4 regions of the Lysinibacillus sp. BNK-21 genome follow, and region 3 is predicted to be linked to each of the others. Evidence: riboswitches for the same ligand, from Rfam matches in the RefSeq annotation. Region 3 holds a riboswitch; each other region holds the start of a gene.
What was found. A riboswitch is a leader RNA that binds a small molecule or an ion and turns the genes downstream of it on or off. The one in region 3 is predicted to bind S-adenosylmethionine.

Region 1: it holds a riboswitch for S-adenosylmethionine, as region 3 does, so the genes downstream of both, metA (homoserine O-acetyltransferase MetA) here and ACMGGO_RS20365 (MetQ/NlpA family ABC transporter substrate-binding protein) in region 3, are expected to answer to the same signal.
Region 2: it holds a riboswitch for S-adenosylmethionine, as region 3 does, so the genes downstream of both, ACMGGO_RS00525 (cyclase family protein) here and ACMGGO_RS20365 (MetQ/NlpA family ABC transporter substrate-binding protein) in region 3, are expected to answer to the same signal.
Region 4: it holds a riboswitch for S-adenosylmethionine, as region 3 does, so the genes downstream of both, ACMGGO_RS14540 (YezD family protein) here and ACMGGO_RS20365 (MetQ/NlpA family ABC transporter substrate-binding protein) in region 3, are expected to answer to the same signal.

The regions. Positions count from the first base shown of each region.
Region 1 is NZ_JBLQTS010000001.1:2,024,735-2,030,106, forward strand. It holds gene ACMGGO_RS10315 (TrmB family transcriptional regulator) at 1-467, shown strand, start outside; gene ACMGGO_RS10320 (hypothetical protein) at 490-876, shown strand; gene ACMGGO_RS10325 (nucleotide excision repair endonuclease) at 929-1,300, opposite strand; SAM riboswitch class I at 1,504-1,615, shown strand; gene metA (homoserine O-acetyltransferase MetA) at 1,739-2,674, shown strand; gene ACMGGO_RS10335 (GerAB/ArcD/ProY family transporter) at 2,714-3,862, opposite strand; gene ACMGGO_RS10340 (hypothetical protein) at 3,894-4,127, opposite strand; gene ACMGGO_RS10345 (Ger(x)C family spore germination protein) at 4,133-5,332, opposite strand; gene ACMGGO_RS10350 (spore germination protein) at 5,358-5,372, opposite strand, start outside.
Region 2 is NZ_JBLQTS010000001.1:103,764-109,135, reverse strand. It holds gene ACMGGO_RS00540 (ABC transporter substrate-binding protein) at 1-120, shown strand, start outside; gene ACMGGO_RS00535 (AraC family transcriptional regulator) at 195-1,766, shown strand; gene ACMGGO_RS00530 (hypothetical protein) at 1,887-2,285, shown strand; SAM riboswitch class I at 2,367-2,472, shown strand; gene ACMGGO_RS00525 (cyclase family protein) at 2,562-3,299, shown strand; gene ACMGGO_RS00520 (DedA family protein) at 3,330-3,926, opposite strand; gene ACMGGO_RS00515 (Cof-type HAD-IIB family hydrolase) at 3,988-4,761, opposite strand; gene ACMGGO_RS00510 (DUF2225 domain-containing protein) at 5,084-5,372, shown strand, end outside.
Region 3 is NZ_JBLQTS010000001.1:4,039,252-4,044,623, reverse strand. It holds gene ACMGGO_RS20385 (alpha-hydroxy acid oxidase) at 1-660, opposite strand, end outside; gene ACMGGO_RS20380 (enoyl-CoA hydratase/isomerase family protein) at 675-1,454, opposite strand; gene ACMGGO_RS20375 (methionine ABC transporter permease) at 1,468-2,139, opposite strand; gene ACMGGO_RS20370 (methionine ABC transporter ATP-binding protein) at 2,132-3,157, opposite strand; gene ACMGGO_RS20365 (MetQ/NlpA family ABC transporter substrate-binding protein) at 3,265-4,095, opposite strand; SAM riboswitch class I at 4,184-4,288, opposite strand; gene ACMGGO_RS20360 (PPC domain-containing DNA-binding protein) at 4,411-4,914, shown strand; gene ACMGGO_RS20355 (pyridoxal phosphate-dependent aminotransferase) at 4,957-5,372, opposite strand, start outside.
Region 4 is NZ_JBLQTS010000001.1:2,818,089-2,823,460, reverse strand. It holds gene ACMGGO_RS14560 (LysR family transcriptional regulator) at 29-910, shown strand; gene ACMGGO_RS14555 (phosphopantothenoylcysteine decarboxylase) at 982-1,656, shown strand; gene ACMGGO_RS14550 (TetR/AcrR family transcriptional regulator) at 1,759-2,361, shown strand; gene ACMGGO_RS14545 (DUF418 domain-containing protein) at 2,345-3,439, shown strand; SAM riboswitch class I at 3,610-3,705, shown strand; gene ACMGGO_RS14540 (YezD family protein) at 3,776-3,931, shown strand; gene ACMGGO_RS14535 (flavin reductase family protein) at 4,022-4,507, opposite strand; gene ACMGGO_RS14530 (VOC family protein) at 4,657-5,372, shown strand, end outside.

The DNA.
Region 1 (5,372 bases), 2.0 Mb from region 3:
AAGCTGAGCCTAAAGTGGTCATGCTGAAGGGCAAGGAATCCATTATCAACTATTGTCAGTCACTTCTAAAGAAGGCGAAGAAAAAAGTGATGCTGTCGATGTGGGAAGATATGTATGATGCCTTACGTGAAGATTTGCAAGAGGTGGCGCTGCATGTTCCTGTTCATGGCATTACGTTGTATGTAGGAGAGCATCTCGCCTCAATTGACCAGCATAGAGCCACACATTATACAAAAAAAGCGTCTACACCGCATTGGTTTATCTTATCGATAGATGGTCAGGAAATGATTTATGGTCATTCTCCATCTACCCAAGAGACGGCCTTTATCACCAATGATCCAGTTCATATTTATTTGTTAGAGGATTATATATGGCATGATGTGCTCATCAATCGGTTAGTAAAACGTGATGATCAGGAGTTAGAAGACTGGATTGCTAAGGAGCGTAAAGCTTTTTTCTTAGAATAGTCGTATAAGGAAGGGGAGTTACTTGAAAAAATTCGTGTTGCTAGGTTTAATAAGCCTACTAATGCTAGGAGCCTGTAATGCTACACCACCTACCGATCCACCAACGATTCATGAGCTAACGGTTGTCCCAGATAATGTTCAAAAAAATATCGTTTCTAATGACAGAATACAACTATTGCATGAAAAGGATGCTCCATATTACCTTGTTTATTATTCAAAAGGGAATGTATTGGCAAGTATTACAGCTGAGGGAAATAGGCTTATTATCCAGTTAGAAGAAGGCAGCGAGCAAAGGAAAGAGGCACAACCCTATGTTTTTAAAATCACCGTCAAGAATCCTGAGCTGGATACCATTGATTTGCGAATAAACGGTCAGAGTACGCCAATTGATCGTATGACCATTATGTGATAAAAGAAACCGAAATCCCTTTAGATGAGATTTCGGTTTCTTTACGTGATGCCTAATAAAAGACTTTGTCTACGTTATATTTAGAGCGGAAAGTATTAATCGCATATGTTTCGTAAATTTCACGTTCCATTGGATCTTCTACTTCATAGACTTCAATTTTGAACACTTCATCACGATGGTTTTTCATCGGAGATACATTATCCTCGAAATGTTTTTTAATACGTTGACGAATTTTACGTGCTTTCCCAACAAACAATAGCTCATTCTTGTCATTATAGAATAAGAAAATGCCGCCTTTATCACGTGTGATTTTATGGAAGTCAATAAAACCAAAGTAAGGTGTGATCGGCACATCACCTGGTTTTAAATCTTGTTCACGTTGACGGATTACTAGATCTGGTTTTGGAAATTCAATTTTAATCAAACTATTCACGTTCCTCTCTCTTACTAAAAGTATATGGTAACATAATTACGGCATGTTTACCATAAATTTTAAATGTAGAAACCCCACAGATAGCAAGCTTAGTGTACATCAAATGACCAAGAAACATGCGCGTGAATCACAAAATATTCTATGAATTATTGATATTCTAACAAGTTCATGTTACAATTCAAGATAATTAAATAATCTTATCAAGAGAAGCTGAGGGATTTGGCCCGATGACGCTTCAGCAACCTCTAACAATCGTTAGAAAGGTGCTAATTCCAGCAAAGGATTTTTTCCTTTGAGAGATAAGAGTGGACGTGAAAAAAATCCTTCTCATTCTATCTCGTATGGAATGAGGAGGATTTTTTAATTTCGTTGCATCCTACGCAAGCAAGATTTGCTAAAAGAGAGTGATTATAGAGAGGGGAAAGCAAGATGCCAATTAATATTCCGAAAAATTTACCAGCTGGAGAACATTTACGTGAGGAAAAAATCTTCGTCATGGAAGAAGATCGTGCGAAAACACAGCAAATCCGTCCATTAAATATATTAATATTAAATTTAATGCCTGAAAAAGAAAAAACAGAGCTCCAATTATTACGTTTATTGGGGAATACACCATTACAAGTCAATATTACCTTTTTGAATACAGCCACACACGAGTCTAAAAATGTGAGTAAATCCCATTTGCAGCTTTTCTACACAACGTTCAATCAGATTCGACACCGACGCTATGATGGTATGATTATAACTGGTGCGCCAGTAGAAAAAATGGCTTTTGAAGAGGTCAACTATTGGCAGGAAATTTCAGAAATTATGGATTGGTCTAAAAAGAATGTGACATCCGTGCTACATATATGTTGGGGGGCACAGGCTGCATTGTATCATCATTATGGCATTGGGAAGGTTGAGCTTTCTGCTAAATGCTCAGGCGTCTATTCCCATGTGATTACAGATTTAACTGTAGATTTGGTACGTGGCTTTAGTGATTTATTTACTGCACCTCATTCACGCTATACATCTGTTTCGATTGACGAGGTTCGCAATCATCCAGATCTACGATTATTATCCTATTCAGAGGATGCTGGGGTATTTATTGTACAATCAAAAGATAATAAAAATATTATGATTACGGGGCATCTAGAGTATGATGCGACAACGCTAGCCGATGAATACAGTCGCGATGTGGCGAAGGGCATAGATATCGCCGTTCCTGTAAACTACTTCCCGAATGACGATCCGACACAAGTGCCGATGAATACATGGCGTGCCCATACGCATCTATTATTCTCTAACTGGTTGAACTACTATGTTTACCAAGAAACACCATATGAATGGGATTTTGTAGATGAAATCGAATATCATATTTAATTAATAAAAAGTCTAATTTCTTTTCTAGCTTAGAAGAAATTAGACTTTTTGATTGTCATTTTCTGTTTCCTGCTGAGGTGTTTCGTTATTTTGAGCCTTGGATTTACGATTGCGAATAACTACCACAATCAGCAAAAGTATGGGTAATAAAATGGTGAAAATAAAGGAAAAGATTGGCCAAATTTCATTATTATAATTAGTAGAATGCACAATATCTGGATGAACAATTTGAGAAAGTCCAATAACAATTATCCCCATCGGTATAATGAGTGGACGATGATCCTTGATCTTCAAAATTTGTGCAAGGCCAACAACGGTCGTATAGAAATACATAAATGTACGAATATAAATAGACGAAATCCACATAAATGCCATAATGATTTCTATACGCTGCAAAAAATTCCCTATAGATATTCTTTGTGCTAAGGCATAGCTAGGAAATGTCCTTGATGCAGTGTTTTCAGGACCTAATACAAGAATCGATAGGACAATCAACGTAACTAAGACGATTCCGCCAAAAATTGCCCCAATATATAGCCCTTTCTGTGCAGACGGCTGTACATTGACGCCAGTAGGATAGAGCATCAATAATACAATTAATGGAAAGGAAAAGATACTCATAAAGCGTGCAATACTATAAAACATAGATGCTTTGGTCGCTTCTAGTAGAGGCTGAATATTCTCAAATGTAATTTGAGGGGTAATACTAATGACGAAAAAAATAAAAATAAAGATAAACAATGGGAAGAGGATTTCTGCCGAACGGGCAAAGGTCTCAATTCCTAAATAAGCGGCATACATAATAATGATACTGAACAGTAGGGCAAATGCTAATGTCGGTGTCTCTGGCATTACTTCCGTTTTCATGAAAATACCGATAAAATAGAGTAATTCTCCAGCCGAAAGAAAGGTCATAATCAGGAAACAAATTGCTGTGATTTTCCCAAAAAAACGCCCAAGAATTTTTTCATTGGCCTCGATAAAGTTTAGAGATGGTGTTTGATTGGCCAGTGTTAAAAATAATTTTAGTACCAGTAAACTAAGGAGAACACCAATGCTTGCCGCTATCCAAGCATCTTGCTTAGCGGCACCAGTAATACTCGAAGGGATAATTAAAATCGCTGTACCGATAGAATAGAGGAAGGTAACGATTGTAAACTGTCTTGAACTAATTATCTCTTTTTCCATCAAGCTACCCTCCGTTTCTCAGTCCATCTTTCTATTTTGTGAATGACACAATGTAATCCCTAATTGGTGTGAAGATAAAGGTAATCAAATCTAATGGGCTAGGAATATGGATTTTCAGGGCAATCCCCATATTTAAAGCCGTTCCAATAAGAAGCAAAAAGGAGAATACAATCATGGCTTTTCTATCCTGTTGCTTTTTTAGCTTTGGAATAAAAATAAGCGCAATGATTATCGCGATGATCAAGATAGCTACGGCTAGTACCATTGCATTTATTCCTCCTTTGGCTTGTTTAATAATGAATTTTGCATCGTACCTGAACCTTGGGTAGTTACCTTTACATGAACTACCACTGCTAAATCTGGAAAAATGGAAGTCCAATCATCCTTTATTTTTTTCCACTGCTTAGGATCTGCCCGATGTAGGGCATCCCCAAATCCAAAAACATCTACTTCATATTGCTGTTGAATTTTCTCTACTGTTTTTTCTATGCGTTCATCAATTCCCTGGGCTGTTTTTTTGTTAACGTAATCAATCGATTTATTTTTGGTAAGATCGATATCACATTCGACCTCTCCAACATTCTGCTCTACATTAATATGAACATCGATTTTCGGTTTCCCGTTTTTAAATGACCCTTTCACCTTTGTAGTGGATTGGGTAATTTCAGTAGACAAGGTCCCTTTATTAGGACAGGCAATGATTTCTATCGTACTTTGAATTTTGTCATTAAGAAAACTAACACTTTTGCTTTCACTTTCAGTCAGTAGCCCTATATATTTATCTCCTTTAAAGACCGCTAAACCTGTATAACGTAATAGCACAGGTGTTTTAACACGTTGCACATTTGTTTGATCTACCCCTAATTTCTTATCGCCATGAACTTCAATAGCAGAAATTAACGCCCCTTTATGCTTATTGCTTAATGTATTGACTAATTCATCAATATTAACAGCTATTGTGGAGCCCCAAGCCTTTTCAGAGACATCAAGGGAATTTAACATTTTATTAGCAGGAACTTTTTCGATGGGTGTTAGTACATTTAATACTTCCTTCGCTGTTGCTTCGTGAGACATAATGACGTCGAAATCCTTACGAAATTCATGGTCCCTTACAATTAAATCAAGTGCATCACTAATGCCTTCTTTTGCGAGATCTTCCCCTAATACAACCACTTGAAGGTGTGCAAAATAAGGTTTTCGTGCTGCAATAGTCGTCATTTTGCGAATGGCCTCAAAGATGGTCTCGCCTCTCGAATGATAGCTAACGACAGGAGAGCGTTGAGTGGAAGCTTGGCGCATTGAAATTTCACTAGGATCAACAATTTGAACCGTAATTTCATATTCCTCATCTATTTTGTCAATGCCTAGTGCTACCACAATGGCTAATTCATTTAATTCTCGCTTACTCCAGCAACCACTTAACAGTAAAGTGAGGATACATAGTAAGCAAATCCAGTTTAATTTTGCCATATTCTATTCCTCATTTATCCAGTTGTTATTTCCTGCTTTT
Region 2 (5,372 bases), 3.9 Mb from region 3:
ACACTCCCTGCTGTAAAAAATGGGCATGTTTATATTGCTGATCGCACATATTGGCAATCTGGCGCAATCACAGCCAACTTGCTAAAGTATGATGATTTAGAGAAATGGTTCGTCAAATAATTTTCCAAAGAAAGCTCTTAATGAGGGCTTTCTTTGTGTTGTTCTGCCAATTCAAAAAAAGGGGTGAATTATTAATGGGTAACTTAACACATGTTTATACGTTACAAAATATCTCTTATTCAATTCAACCGTCAAAAAAGTTATTGATTAGTAGTGATTTCTATACACTTTTTATCGTAATGAATGGTAGCGGAAAGCTAGCCATAGATCATGACACCATTCATTTTAGTGAAGAAAAGTGCATATTGATTCCGCCAAATAACACGGTTAGTATCCACATTCAAAGTGAACACCTTTGTTTTTATCAGTTACAATTCAACATTGTCAATCTCAGCAATAGTCAAAATTCATATAGTCATTTTACAAGTATCAGCGAACGACATCTTCTCCCCTTTTCACAATGTCATAGACTGCTAGAAGTCATCTATCAAAACCGGTTAGCGGAGGATGAACACACGATTTTTGAACAGCATGTGCACTTTCAAGAGCTGATGTTATTACTCTTACATCAAACCATACCCAAGCAGATGAAAAAAAATGATCGCCAATCTGTTGAGCAGTCCGTTAACCATTTACAAAAACATTTTGAAAAAGAGTGGACGGTTGAGCAGCTAGCACAGCTAGCTGACGTACCAAGATGGAATTACACGCGCATTTTTAAAGATATTACGGGACAAATTCCTCTTCACTATTTAACTAAACTTCGTATTGAAAAAGCTAAGCATTTATTAATGACAACAAATGATCGAGTATTTGAAATTAGCCAGTCTGTCGGATTTAATAATGAGTATTATTTCAATCGTCGCTTTAAGGAACATGTCGGCATCTCTCCAGGACAATATCGAAGAAATCAAAGCAGCCATATACGTGTATTTGCACCATTCTTAGAAGATTTCTTTGTTGCGCTTGGGATTACGCCAATTGCTCAATTCAGTCATTCAAAATGGGGGAAACAAGACTATTTAGGTCTACAGAAAGTGCCAGATATCGATGTACAAAATAGAGAAATGGATCGACTCTTTTACTATAAGCCAACTTTAATTATGTTAGATTCTGGTGTAGAGCGTTGGGAATCCTTTCAGCACTTAGATGAAGTAGCCCCCGTCTGCCATCTTTCACACCCTGGAGAGAATTGGCAATCTACTTTATTTAAAATTGCAGATCTAACAGGAAAAACCTCCTTGATGCAAGACGTAATCCTACAATATGAAGATAAAGTACAACAAGCAAAAGGAATTCTTAGCAAATCTGTTTATGGGCAAAGTGTAGCATTTCTCCGTATTTCAGCCATTGGCATTACTCTATATGCGGGTCCTGAATGTGGCTATACGGGCCCCATTTTATATCGTGACTTAGGTTTAATGCCACATTCACTAGTATGGAGTATTCCGCACAATCAACGTAAAGCACAACTGACATTTGCTCAATTGTTGCAATTAGATGCTGATCATTTATTTATTACCTTTGATAAACAACATTCCATTTATGAAAATGAGGAACGTGCTATTTTAAAAACTCCTACTTGGAAAAACCTAGCTGCCGTTAAAAGCAACTGTGTCTATGAAGTAGACTTTTTAACATGGATGAATTATGGCATTTTATCACATAGTAAAAAAATTGATGATGTCTTAAATGTACTTGGCTAAAAGGAAGCTTACTTTAGCTTCCTTTTTCAATGATTAGGACAAACATTGCACTGCTAATAACACCGAAAGCCGTTTTGCTACATAAGATAGGATATCAGTTATAGGATAGGAGGAATGACCTTGTATTACAATCCTTATCCGTATTTTGTGCATCCCTATCATTATCCAACATCGCCTATCGCTAATCATTTTGCCATTAGACCCTTTTCGCAACATCTAGCAATGCCGACCAATAATCCTTTTCCACCTGTCGATACACACAAATTAAAAGCTTCAGCATCACGGATAAAGGCAATGATGCAGCAAGCCCAATTACTTACGGATAAAATAGATAGCTCCCAACAATTCGCACATGATTTAATGAATGCTGCTCAACTTTCAAATAAAACAGAGGTTGAAAAATTAATCACATCAACAGGCATTACGATGAAATTTGAAACAAACTATACACCAGACAGTTTTAGAATACGTCTTATTGATAATGATTGTTGTGGAGTCACCTTAAATTTGAATTGGTGAAAATTCCTAGTGAACTTGTAAACTATAAAAAACTATGCTAAAGTGTTTGTATTGTTATTTCTGAAAATTCTTATATTACTTTTCTTATCAAGAGAGACGGAGGGATTGGCCCGATGAAGTCTCAGCAACCAGCTAACAGTATGGTGCTAATTCCAATTGGCAAAATGATCAGCCTTGAAGATGAGAAGAAGAACTACCGTTGTTGCAGCAGGAGTCCTCTTCTATTAGGGGACTCCTTTTTATTTACAACTATTTTTACAGAAAGCAGGGAAATCGATGTCTAATGAACTTTTACAAGCATTGCAATTATTAAAATCGAAACAGTGGGTTGACTTAACACATACATTCGGCCCTAATTCACCACATTTTTTTATGTTTGAGGACGCTAAATTTGAAACGTTATTTTCTCATAAGGACGGTTTCTTCGCTCAACAATTCACGTTCCCTGGTCAATATGGCACACATATCGACCCACCCATTCATTTTGTGCGAGATACTCGCTACTTAGAAGAATTAGAACTAAAAGAGCTTGTTCTTCCCCTTGTTGTTATTGATAAATCACAAGAGGCTGCGAGCAACCATGATTTTTCATTAAGTGTTGAAGATATTCTTGATTTTGAGGACAAGCATGGAGAAATTGAAGCAGGAACATTTGTAGCATTACGCACAGATTGGAGTAAGCGCTGGCCAGATAAAGAGGCTTTCAGTAATAAGGATGCAGATGGACATAACCATATCCCTGGCTGGGGTTTAGAAGCTTTACAGTTTTTACTAAAAGAACGCAAGGTAAGCGCAATTGGTCATGAAACTTTCGATACGGACTCTGCTGCTGATTTTCGTAAAAATGGCAAGCTAGATGGCGAATATTTTGTACTTGACCAAGACACCTATCAAATTGAGCTAATGACGAATTTGGACAAGCTACCTGCGAAAGGCGCTATCATCTTCAATATCGTACCTAAGCCAGAAAAAGCATCTGGCTTCCCTGTGCGCTCATTTGCTATTTTGCCATAACTTAAAAGTCGGTATAGCGTATACCGACTTTTATGTTTGTCCATTTCTTTTTTTGAATAGAAAGTAAACAATGAGCATCCCTACAATAAATAAAAGGATAAGATAGATACTATAATGAGTCAGATAGTATCCAACAAATCGCCATTTCTCTCCAAGCATCTTTCCTAATGATATAAATGTGAACGTCCAGATAAATGCCCCTGTATAGGCAAAAAGCGCAAACTTTCTATAAGGATAATTATTAATAGCCGCAATATACGCTGTCAAATGACGTACCCCGGGGATAAAATAGCCAATTAATAATAGGGTAGGTCCTATTTTTGTAAACATCTTTTTCGTAAAGTCAATTTTTTGCTCTGTAATATGAATTTTAGGCCCATATTTCTGCAATAACGGTAAGCCAAAACGATAACCAATATAGTAACTTAAGGTAATGCCTCCAACCGCACCAATCATTGCACTGACTAAAGCAGGAATATGTTCAAGACTTTCTCGGTAAACACTATAGCCTACATAAGTTAGAAACACCTCATCAGGAAGTGGCACCCCTACAATACCTCCAATTAGAATCACGATAATTCCAAAGTATCCGTAATGTTCAATTAGAGACTGCACGTGATGTGCCATAAATCATCCCACCTAAAATTTATTAAAATCTACCTGCTATATATAGTGTAGCCTCAGCGCTCTAAATGACTTGAAGCTGACGTAAAGCAAAATTGATACCGCCATCCGTAGATGTCTTTGTAACAAAATTCGCAACACTTTTTAGAGCTTTACTACCATTTCCCATGGCAATTCCTACTCCTACATATTCCAACATGTCAATATCATTATCCCCATCCCCAAAGGCAATCGCATTCTTAGGGTCAATATTGAAATGATCAAGCACCGCTTTAATAGCTATAGACTTCGAAACATCCTGCTGTAATACATTCACAATATAAGGATGCCAACGCTGTAAAAATATATTCGAAACTTGGCTAGTATATCTTTTTTCAGCCAGCTCATCCGCATATAGACACATGAGAAAAACCTCTTCATCTACAATTTTTTCATTTATATGTGGAAAATCCCGTAAAGATAAAGTTTCTTGCATCGCTCTTAAAGCTACTGGACTTTGTATGCTATTCATGGATAGCTGCTCTGTAAAAAATGTTAGGCTATGCTGCTGTTCCTGTGCAAACGCCTGTACATTGTGGACAATTTCTTTGGCAATCGGAGTTTTATGTATGACAAGATCCTTATGTTTCACATAGGCCCCATTTGCAGTAATAAAGGTTTCAATCCCCAGCGCTTTTAACTCATAGCACATAGATAAGGGTCTTCCAGTAGCCGCTACAAGATGGATTCCTTTTTCTTGCAATAGCTGAATAGCTTGTTTTGTACTTTCTTCCACACAGCCATCCTCGTAATTAATCAATGTGCCGTCTACATCAAAAAACACGATATTATACTTCATTTCGAGCACCTCCTTCATAGTCATTTAGAACCAATTTATAATTTTTCTCCCATGAAATATGTGAAAGTATTTTGACAAACTTTAAGCAAACTATATAACTTCCTTTTGCGCCACCGATAAAAACTATTACAAGCGTATTTATAATAATATTTAACTAAAAATTCCTTGAATATTTTTATTTAATAATTCTAAAGGAGTATACCAAAGAACACAAAATTGTTAAAATAAAAGATAATATCTTAAATACATTGAACGATAAAATTTTACGTATAAATAGAACAAAAGAAATAAAATTTTAGTGCACGCAAAGGAGTTGATTCTTATGGCATTTAACATTTACTACTATGAAAGTAGTGTGGATTGTAAATTTTGCAAAAAGCAGTTTACAACATATAAAGTTCGCCCTAATCGATATAAAATTATCGAAGAACAGACGGATTTCATGCCTGTTTACGATGGCCTAAACCCTTTGCTATATGAAGTTGCCGTATGTCCACATTGTGGTTATGCCTACCATAAATCTATGACACGGACATATGGACCTTTCATGCTACTCATTGATGAACTATACATTAAAGAGCTCCAGAAACCTATGGATATCTGTCAGGAAC
Region 3 (5,372 bases):
GGACTCGAATGAATCATCAGGTAAAGTGGCTGTAAAAACGGGATCATTCATATAATTTCCTCTTGCATAGCCTAGCTTCAATGGTGAAAATTGATTGCGTACATCTTCTTCACGCCAGCCTAGCATTACGGTGTCGACAGTTAAAACGATCGCTTCAAATCCAGCTTCCTCCGCACGTGCAGCCATGCTAAAAGCAATTTCTTCATTAGTAGACCAATATAATTGAAACCATTTTGTTGCAGAAGGCGCAGCTTGAGCAACTTCTTCAAGAGCAAAAGTGGACACAGTGCTTTGTATATAAGGGATATTTAAAAACTGGGCGGCACGTGCAACGGCAAGCTCACCTTCATCGTGAACCATTCCGTTCATGCCCACAGGAGCAAAAAGCAAAGGAGTTGGATATGTTTTACCAAACAAATGAACCGATGTATCAACGTTTGACACATCATTTAAAAATCGGGGAACAATGGAATACTTCTCAAAAGCTGCACGATTATTGCGCAGTGTTTGTTCACCGCCAGCACCTGAACGGATGTAGCCAAAAGGGCCAGCTTCGATTTTTTCCGCTACGGCCTTTTCTAAATCTGCAAAGCAAATGGGGAAGGGGGCTTGTGCAGTTATATTTTTTAAGAGTAGATCGCCATCAGTTATGTTTGTCATCGTTACTACCTCACTTATTTATTGAAAATAGGCTTTCTTTTATTTAAAAAGGCTTGAATACCTTCGTTATAATCGTCTGAACTAAATGAATCCAAAACTAACTGTGCCAGCTCATCGTTTTCTTCAATTTCACCATCAACAATTGCTTGGATAATTTTTTTGATGCCTGCGTTTGCAATGGATGATTTACTTAATAAATGTTCAGCGAATTGCAATGTCGCCTCATCAATTTCCTCTGGTTCGTGTAGGGCCGTGATTAAACCAATATTTTTTCCTTCTTCAGCTGTAAAAATAGTAGCTGTGTACAAAATTTCCTTTGCCTTAGCGACACCAACAATATTGATGAGACGTTTCGTGCTTTCTAAATTATAGACAATACCTATGTTTGCAGCGGTAATGCCTAGCTTACTCTTAGGCGTTGCTATTCTAAAATCACAAGCATTTGCTAACTCTAAGCCACCACCAATTGCTAAGCCCTGAATCATAGCAATTGTCGGGTGTGGAAATTTATAGAGAGCATCGATCGCCTTTAGAGCCAATTCATTATAGGCTTTAGCATTGTCTGTAGCATAACGAACATCTAAAAACTCGCTAATATCTGCACCGGAAGAAAAGGCTACTTCATTGACACCGCGAACAATTAAAAGTTTGATGGAAGAATCTATACGGAGCAGCTCTAGTTGGTCTACTATGGCTTGAAACATTGCCCTTGATAAAGAATTCCGTTTATCCGGGCGGTTTAATACTAACGTTGCAATATAGCCATTTTTCTCTACATAAATTTCGTTTGTCATCTTCATTCTCCTCTTAATCTTTTTTCAACTTCGCGGCGAAGCGGTTACCAATGGATTGAATGCTCTGCACAAGGATGATTAAGATAAAGACAGTTGCATACATCACATCAACCTCATAGCGCAAATGACCATAACGATAGGCAAGGTCACCTAAACCGCCAGCACCAACCATTCCTGCCATTGCTGTTGCACCAATTAATCCTATTGTGGCAATTGTTAAGCCTAAAATAATAGATGGTCGCGCTTCACGTAATAGGACATGCCAAATGATATGGCGACGTTTAATACCCATGGCTGTGTAGGCTTCTACTACTCCGGAATCCACTTCTAAAAGCGCAGACTCCATCAGTCGTGCAATATAAGGAGCTGTGTAAACAACTAGTGGTACGATTACACCTTTAACACCAATTGTTGTACCTACAATTAACTTGGTAAAAGGTAAGATGAAGAATAGTAAAATGATAAATGGAACAGAGCGAACAATATTGATAAATAGATTAAAAAACTGATAGAAAAATTTATTTTCAAAGGATTGTCCTGGTCGTGTTAAAACGATTAATAGCCCTAATGGAATGCCAATCAGAATGGAGAAAAATAATGAAATTCCAACCATTTGAAATGTTTCGATAATTGCTTTGCCAATAACATCTGACCAATCTGTAAAGAAGCTTTGGATACTACTCATTGAACGCACCTCCTAATTCTTCCACTGCCACGCCATTTTCTGAAAAATACGTTAACGCCTTTTGGACAATCTGCGTTTCGCCATGTAAATGCACCACAATATTGCCGACAATACCGTTTTTTAATTCAATAATATTGGCTGTTAAAATATTTGGTTGCACATCATATACCTTAGTGATTTCTGCTAATAATGGCTTACCAGTACTTTCACCAAGGAATGTTAAACGGATTACACTTCCTGAAACATTTAATTGCTCAATAAGAGAAGGGGATAAATTACGTTGTGAAATTGTATTCAAAAACTTTCGCGTTGTAGGGTGCTTCGGTTTCGCAAAAAGTTCAATCGCTGTGCCAAATTCCACAACTTTCCCTGATTCTAGAACAGAAACCTCATCGCAAATTTTTTGAATTACATTCATTTCATGTGTGATGAGCAGAATCGTAATGCCTAATTCACGATTAATTTTTAACAACAATTCAAGAATGGCTTCCGTTGTCTCAGGATCAAGTGCACTTGTTGCTTCGTCACTAAGTAAAATCTCTGGTTCCTGTGCTAAGGCACGTGCAATAGCCACACGCTGTTTTTGACCACCTGAAAGTTGATTTGGGTAACTATCTAATTTATCTGTTAAACCGACAATTTCAGCATACTTAGCTACTCGGTTTTTTACTTCCGCCTCTTTATAGCCTAGTAGCTTTAAGGGAACTGCAATATTATTGTAAACTGTTGCTGTTTTTAAGAGATTAAAGTGCTGGAAGATCATCCCGATTTTTTGGCGTGTTTGACGTAATTCGTGAAGAGAAAGGGTCGTAATGTCTACATTGTCTATCACTACTTTTCCTGCTGTAGGACGTTCTAGTAGATTAACGCAACGAATGAGTGTACTTTTACCAGCACCACTATAGCCTATTACACCATGAATTTGTCCCTTTTTTACGTGAAGATTGATGCCATCCACAGCTTTTATGATGCCTTTTTTCGACTTAAATTCTTTTGAGATATTTTGTAATTGAATCATGCAATTGTTTGCTCCTTTCTCAACCTTCTAAAAAGCAAGAATCTGCTCGTCTTCCCATTGGGGAATTTCAGCAGATTCTTCGGCTTTATAGAAGCTTTCTGAACATATTACCAGCTAGGGATTACAGAACCTTTGAATTCCTCTTCGATGAATTGACGCACTTCGTCAGATTGGTAAGCCTCAACGAACTTTTTAATTGTTGGATCATTTTCATTTTCAGCACGTACAACAATATAGTTCACGTATGGAGAATCAGTAGATTCCAATAAAATAGAGTCATCTTTAGGATTAATACCAGCTTCTAATGCAAAGTTTGTATTAATAGCTGCTACATCTACCTCACTAAGTTGTTTAGGAATTTGAGCCGCCTCTAATTCAATGAATTTTAAATTCTTTTTGTTTTCTTCTACATCACGGATCGAGGCTGTTAAGTCTGCACCCTCTTTTAACTTAATATAGCCAGCTTCCTGTAAAACAAAGAGGGCACGCGCTCCATTCGTTGGGTCGTTTGGTAAGCCAAACGTTGCACCTTCAGGAATGTCATCAAAGGATTTATATTTTTCTGAGTAGATACCCATTGGATTTAAAATCGTCTTGCCCACTGGTACTAAATCTGTATCATGGTCTTTATTAAATGTATCTAGGAAAGGCTCGTGTTGATAGCTGTTCGCATCAAGATCACCTTCAGCTAAGGATGTATTAGGTAAAACATAGTCAGAAAATGATTTTAGTTCAACTTCTAGCCCATTTTCTTTTGCTACTTTAGCGGCTACTTCTGCAATTTGTTCGTGTGGACCAGAAGTGACGCCTACAACGATTTTCTTTTCATCAATTCCTTCAGCTTGGCTTTTACTATCTTCTTTAGAGCCACAGCCTGCTAAAGCTGCTACTAATGTTAAACTTGCTAAACCTACTAAAAATTTATTTTTCTTTTTCATGAAAATACCTCCAAGATTGTTTTTATCGGTTTTTTGAAAATAAAAAAACTCTCTTACAAATTAAGAGAGGCTCATGAAAAGATGTCCTCTCTTATCTATCAAACGAAGATCGTTTGCAGGATTTAGCACCTTCCTTTAAAAAGGAGGTTGCCGAGCTTCATAGGGCCAGTCCCTCAGCTACTCTTGATAAGAGATTTATAATATTTTTTTGTAATTCCGATAGAACTAATATAATTTATAGGGTATAGTAAGTCAATAAATAATTTTTAAATTTTTTATATAATTATAATATTTCGACGCAAAAGAGGGATAACAATGTCTGTAAGAGTTAATTATGGTATAGGTTCATTTGGTAAGGTTATTAGTGCTCGTTTTCTAACGGGAACAGATATCATTGAAGGGATTGAAGCGCTTTGCGAAGAGAATAGTATAGAGTCAGCAACAATTGTAAGCTGTATTGGCAGCTTTCAAAAAAGTAGCTTTGTTTATCTAGTGCCAGATGCAACAGTTCAAATTCAAGTTCGGTTTAGTGATGTGATTGAAAAAGAGGGACCATTAGAATTTATTCAAGGTTCAGGTGTGGTGTGTAAACGAGATGGTGGATATGAGACACATTTCCATGGTTCTATGAGCGATCAATGGGGTGCTGTATCAGGTGGGCATTTAATAAAAGGGGGCAACCCTGTTATTACTGCTGACATCGTGTTGGCAGAGGTACAAGGAATTCAACATATTCGAAAATGGGATGATGAAACAGGTCATGTTCAATTTTATCCATTAGAAAATGGTTTAGGGCAACCAAGGAAAATTGAAAAATAGTAATAATCCTGTAGCTAGGGATAGCTACAGGATACGGCGTCATTATCTTTTAAACAATTGTAATTGCTCGATTCTATGGATTGCTTCACGTAAGCGCTCCTCACTAACCAGCAATCCTACGCGTACATATCCTTCACCATATTGACCGAAGCCATTACCTGCTGCTACAGCGATATCAGCTTTTTCGAGCAAAAGATTAGCAAACTGTTCACTTGTATAGCCTAGTGGTACAGGGAGCCATGCGAAGAAGGAGCCTTTTGGAGCCGTAACATGCCAGCCAATTCTTCGAGCTTCTTCAATGAGTACATTGCGGCGACGCTCATAAGTAGCTCGTAGTTCATCCGCACATTGTTGGGAAGCCGTCAGTGCTACTGCTGCGGCTTGTTGAATGGCAGGGAATTGACTACAAAACAGATGATCCTGAATTAGATTAATAGCAGCAATAATCTCGGCATTCC
Region 4 (5,372 bases), 1.2 Mb from region 3:
AAAATTCATGTATATAGAGGGATTGCGGATGAGCTTAGTGAAATATGAGATTTTAACAAAGGTGGCAGAGGTGGCAAGCTTTACAAAAGCAGCTGATGCGCTAGGGTTAACACAATCTGCTGTGAGTCATGCCGTGTCGAGTTTAGAAAAAGAGTTTGGCTTTGCGCTCATTCATCGAAGTCGTGTGGGTGTGACATTAACGAGTGAGGGACAAACAATGCTAAGGGCAATGCGTCAGGTTTTGGATGCTCAGGAATTATTGCAACAGGAAGCAGCTCACATTCATGGCGTGACACGAGGTAAGGTTCGAATTGGTGTGATATCGAGTATTTCTTCAAATTGGATGCCAGAGATTGTTCGAATTATGGATAATCAATTTCCAGGGATACAGGTGGAGTTACGAGAGGGAGATTACTATGAAATTGAACAATGGCTTTTAAGTGGTGAAGTAGAAGCAGGATTTTTGAATGGTCAAAAGTCAGAGCAATATCAGTTCACTGAGCTCCAACAAGACCCATTATTATGTATTGTTTCGGATAAAAGTCCATTGTTTGATAAGACAGAAATTGATATCGTAGATTTAGAGGATATGCCATTTATTATGACTTCCTATAAAGGAACAAATGATGTCAAGGTGCTATTAGAGCAATATCATGTTAAGCCGAATATCCGCTTTGAGCTTTCCGAGGAGGTAGGGATTCTTTCCATGATTTCTCATCATTTAGGGATCAGTATTTTACCTCAGTTGGTTATTCAAAATTTACCGCCAACATTGAGAGCGATTCCGTTAAAGCAAGGTGGCTACCGAACGATTGGTATTGCCATGAAACACCATGCTTCGCCCGTCACAAAGAAATTTGCAGAGATATTAAGTGCTTGGCTAAAAGAACAAAACAGCTCCCTAAAATAGTGGCTATTGAAGCCTATCCTTACATTACGTTAAAATAGTATTTGTATATATTTCAGAAAATAGGTGAGTGTATGGGGACATTACAGGGCAAAACCGTACTCATTACAAGTGGGGGAACACTTGAAAAATGGGATCGTGTACGAGGTCATACGAATTTATCAAAAGGCACAATGGGGTGTTATTTAGCAGAGGCGGCGCTGGCTGCTGGCGCTAACGTAGTATACATGCATGGTTACTTTGCACAGCTCCCAGAAAACCAAAATGATATGACATTGATACAATTTGAAGGCATAGAGGATTTAGGACAAAAGGTGCGTCATGCAGTTCAACAACAACATGTCGATATCGTTATTATGGCGGCTGCGGGCTCTGATTGGGTCATTGACAAAGTATATGATCAATCAGGTAATTTAATGGAGGAAACGGGGAAAATGCCTTCTGACGAACCACCTATTATTCATTTTAAAAAAGCACCAAAAGTATTAGGTCAAATTAAGGGATGGCAACCGAATGTAACGTTAGTAGGCTTTAAGCTCGAAGCAACGAATGATGAGGAATTCTTGTTAGCTCGTGCCAGACTGCGTATGGAAACAGCCAATGCACAATTTATGGTAGCAAATAGCTCTCAGTCTTTATATGGGGGGGATGAACCTCATTGGATTGTACCTGCTGATGGACAGCCTCTTAAAGTAATGGGCAAGCAAAAAACAGCAGAAGCTTTAATGATGTATTTACAAAATCAATAAATGTGAACTGTGTAGAGAAATATTTCTACACAGTTTTTTCTTGTCTAAAAGGTTAGCATCCTATAATATTTACTTAACGGTCGGTAAAAAAGGAGGGTAATAATGGGAAATAAAGAACAAACTTTTCGCAAGATTATAGAAATTGCTTATGTGATGTTTGCGGAAAATGGATTTGAAAAAACAAGCTTAGCAATGATTGCTACAGAGGTCGGTATTTCAAAACCAGCCATTTACTATTATTTTCAATCAAAAGATCAATTAATCGCTTTCATATTTGATGAATTGTATAAAGAAATTCAACATGATGTCGCTGTGGATTATAAAGAGCTTTCTTCTGCTAATTTTAAGGAGGAATTACTTAAGCTAGGCTATAAATCTATTGAGGCACAGGACAAGGACCCTTATTTTAATAAAATATTTAATCAATATGTACTATTAGCGGCCCGCGATGAAAACTATAAAAGACAATTAGTAGAGCTAGAAACCAGCTTTTTAACGAGCTTTGTTGCTATCCTACGATATGGCGTACAGCTAGGCGTGCTAGAGGATACTCCACATATAGAAGCGAAGGCACAGATGCTAGCCCTCGTCTATGATAATATCGGTAATTTCATGTTAACAGGCAACCAATTGAACTATAGGGCTATTTGGAAGGAGGCAGTGAATAGCGTTATCCAAGGGGGCAAAGATGACAAAAAGAAATGATGATCGGCGCATTGAAGGTCTTGATTTTGCAAGAGCTCTCGCTATGCTAGGTATGTTTATTGTCAATTTTGGTGTCGTAACGGGTTCTACAACGAATGGGTCAACATGGTTGATTGCCTTACAAAATATGTTTGAGGGGCGTGCCTCGGCCGTATTTGTCATGCTAGCAGGAATAGGGACAGCCTTAATGACTCGTCAGGCTAGAGAGAGTAAGGACCCAATCCTTCTTCGTCAAAATCGACTTACTTTGTGGAAGAGGGCGCTTTTGTTATTTACGATAGGGATAATATTATATGCAATCGGCTGGACAGGAGATATCTTACATTATTATGGCGTGTATATGTTTGTTGCTGCTTGGTTGATTGCCCAATCCAAGAAAATGATGATCTTCATAATCGGTGCCATCCTTATCCTTTCACAATGGCTTCAAATTCAATTTAGTTACCTTGCTGGTTGGCATCCAACATATGTGCTACTAGAGTATCTTGATTTTTGGACACCAGCAGGATTTATAAGAAATTTGATGTTTAATGGCTATCATCCACTATTCCCCTGGATTTGCTTCTTTCTGATAGGTATGGTAATGGGCACATTAGATTTAACAAATCATACATTAAGAAAAAACTTACTGGTGATAGGTTTATTGTTAGTCATCATGACTGAGACTTGTTCAACGTTATTCATTAAGATGACAACCATTCATTTATTAGATGTAGAGAGTGCATTGTACTTATTTGATACAGGACCGATTCCACCGAATATGATGTATGTCCTATCTAATTCGGCTTCGGCTATTGTCATCATTGTTAGCTCCATCTATCTTGTAGAGACATGTAAAAATAAAGTTATTCAATCTTTCATATTAACAGGACAAATGTCTTTAACGCATTATGTTGGCCATGTTGTTATAGGCATTGGAATACTAATTATTTGCCAAAAGCTGGAGAACCAAACACTTGCTTTTTCCATGCTGTATGCCTGCTGTTATTTTTTAGGATGTGTCGTTGTTTCTGTATGGTGGAGGACTAAACATCATCGAGGCCCACTTGAATTCATGATGAGGAAATGGAGCTTGTAATAAATTAATGGATTGCCATCTATTTCTCACTGACTAGGCATAAAATACTTTAGGTTTAGGGAGTCTTTTAATCTAAACGACATATTGCATAGTATTCAACTAGGTTTTCTAATATTTTGTATTGACATTCCTATAGCAGAATTATAGAATTATTTTCAAGAAACGCAGTACTCTTATCAAGAGAGGTGGAGGGACTTGGCCCAATGAAGCCTCGGCAACCGAACAACAGGTGCCAAATCCAACAGATGGTGTCTGAGAGATAGGAGGGGCTATCAATCAGTTTGATGCGTTGGCCTCTTTATGAACAATAAGGATAAAAAAGAAGGGGTGTATCGTATGGCTCAGTCAGTAAAAGTAGATGATAAGAAACTAGAGGCAATTGCGAAGGCGATTCAAAATCTTGAATTTGGTGAAGTGCATATTACGATTCAAGATGGTGTGATTGTGCAAATTAATAGGCTTGAAAAGCAGAGATTTCCGCAGAAAAAATAACAATGATTTCAGTAGAACTTATGTCAAACGGCCACCTATAAGCATGAAGGATTTCCTATGCTTACAAGTGGCCCTTTTTTTGTGTAAAGACTAGCTATAAAAGCTTTTTGGTATGGGACCGATATGACGGCGATGATAAAGCAAAGGCTCTTTTTGAGCATTTGTAATGTCTACGACCTGCCCAATAAAAATGGTATGGTCGCCAGCATCGATTTGCTGAAATGTTTTACATTGTAAATTAGCTGCTGTATCATGTAAAATCGGTAGTCCTAAAGAGGAAGTTGACCATTTTGCTTGTGCAAAGCGATCAGGGATTTTACTGGCAAATAGTGTACATAAATGCTCTTGATCACTCGCTAAAATATTGACCGCAAAATTTGGCGCAGTCGTGAAATAAGGATGGAGCTGAGATTTTTTATCGAGTGACCACAAAATAAGGAGCGGGTCGATTGAAACAGATGCAAAGGAATTGACGGTTAAGCCAATCGGTTTTGTGTCATGACATGTCGTGACAACTGTTACGCCTGTAGGATAATTACCTAATGCCAATTTAAAAGCAGCTACTAAATCTGTCATTCAAATCACCTCTTTATGAAATTAGTGAACGGAGTTTGTAGGTAAACGAAACTTTTTTTCATATCCTACTAGTAACTCCTTTTCTTGAGTAAATTTTAAACTAATCAAACATACAGGTAAAGGTAATGGGGAAAGAAAGGGGAATGGCCATGACTTTATATTTTGATCATTTGGTTCATCAAGTGGAATCACCAGAAAATATAAAGGTTTTCTTCAATAAACGAAATGTCCATACAGTGAATGGTGGGCAGCACACGATGTGGGGGACTTATAATACGTTAAGCTACTTTGGCTTAAGCTATATTGAACAAATTGCTATCTATGATCGTGATTTATTTGAGCAAGCGGCACAATACCCATATTCCCTACATTATACGTTTAAACGTGATCAAGAGCGCCAGGGATTTTCTCGAATTGCTCTGCGCACAAAAAATATTGAGGAAGAGGGTCGACGCTTGCGAGCATTGGGCTATGAAGTATATGGACCAGATGCATGTAGCAGAACAAGACCAGATGGCACTGTGGTAGAATGGAAGCTACTGCATTTTGGTAAGCCAGATCTGCCAATTGATTTTCCATTTTTGATTGAATGGGCGGAGGAAGATGAAGAACGTTTGGTTCAATTAAAGGCAAGTGGTGCCATTGATGTCAAACAGGCTATAACGATGGAATCCGTCCAATTCTACGTCAAGGACATGCAGGCAACAGTTAAGCTGTGGCAAGAGGTGTTACAGCTACCAGTGCCTACGCAATATGAGCAGTATTTGTCACTACAGCTACCGAATATGCGCTTAGATTTCTATGAGGAAGAGAGCGCGATGACAATGACACTTGGTCATGTCAAAGAGGGACCATTTGGTGTGAC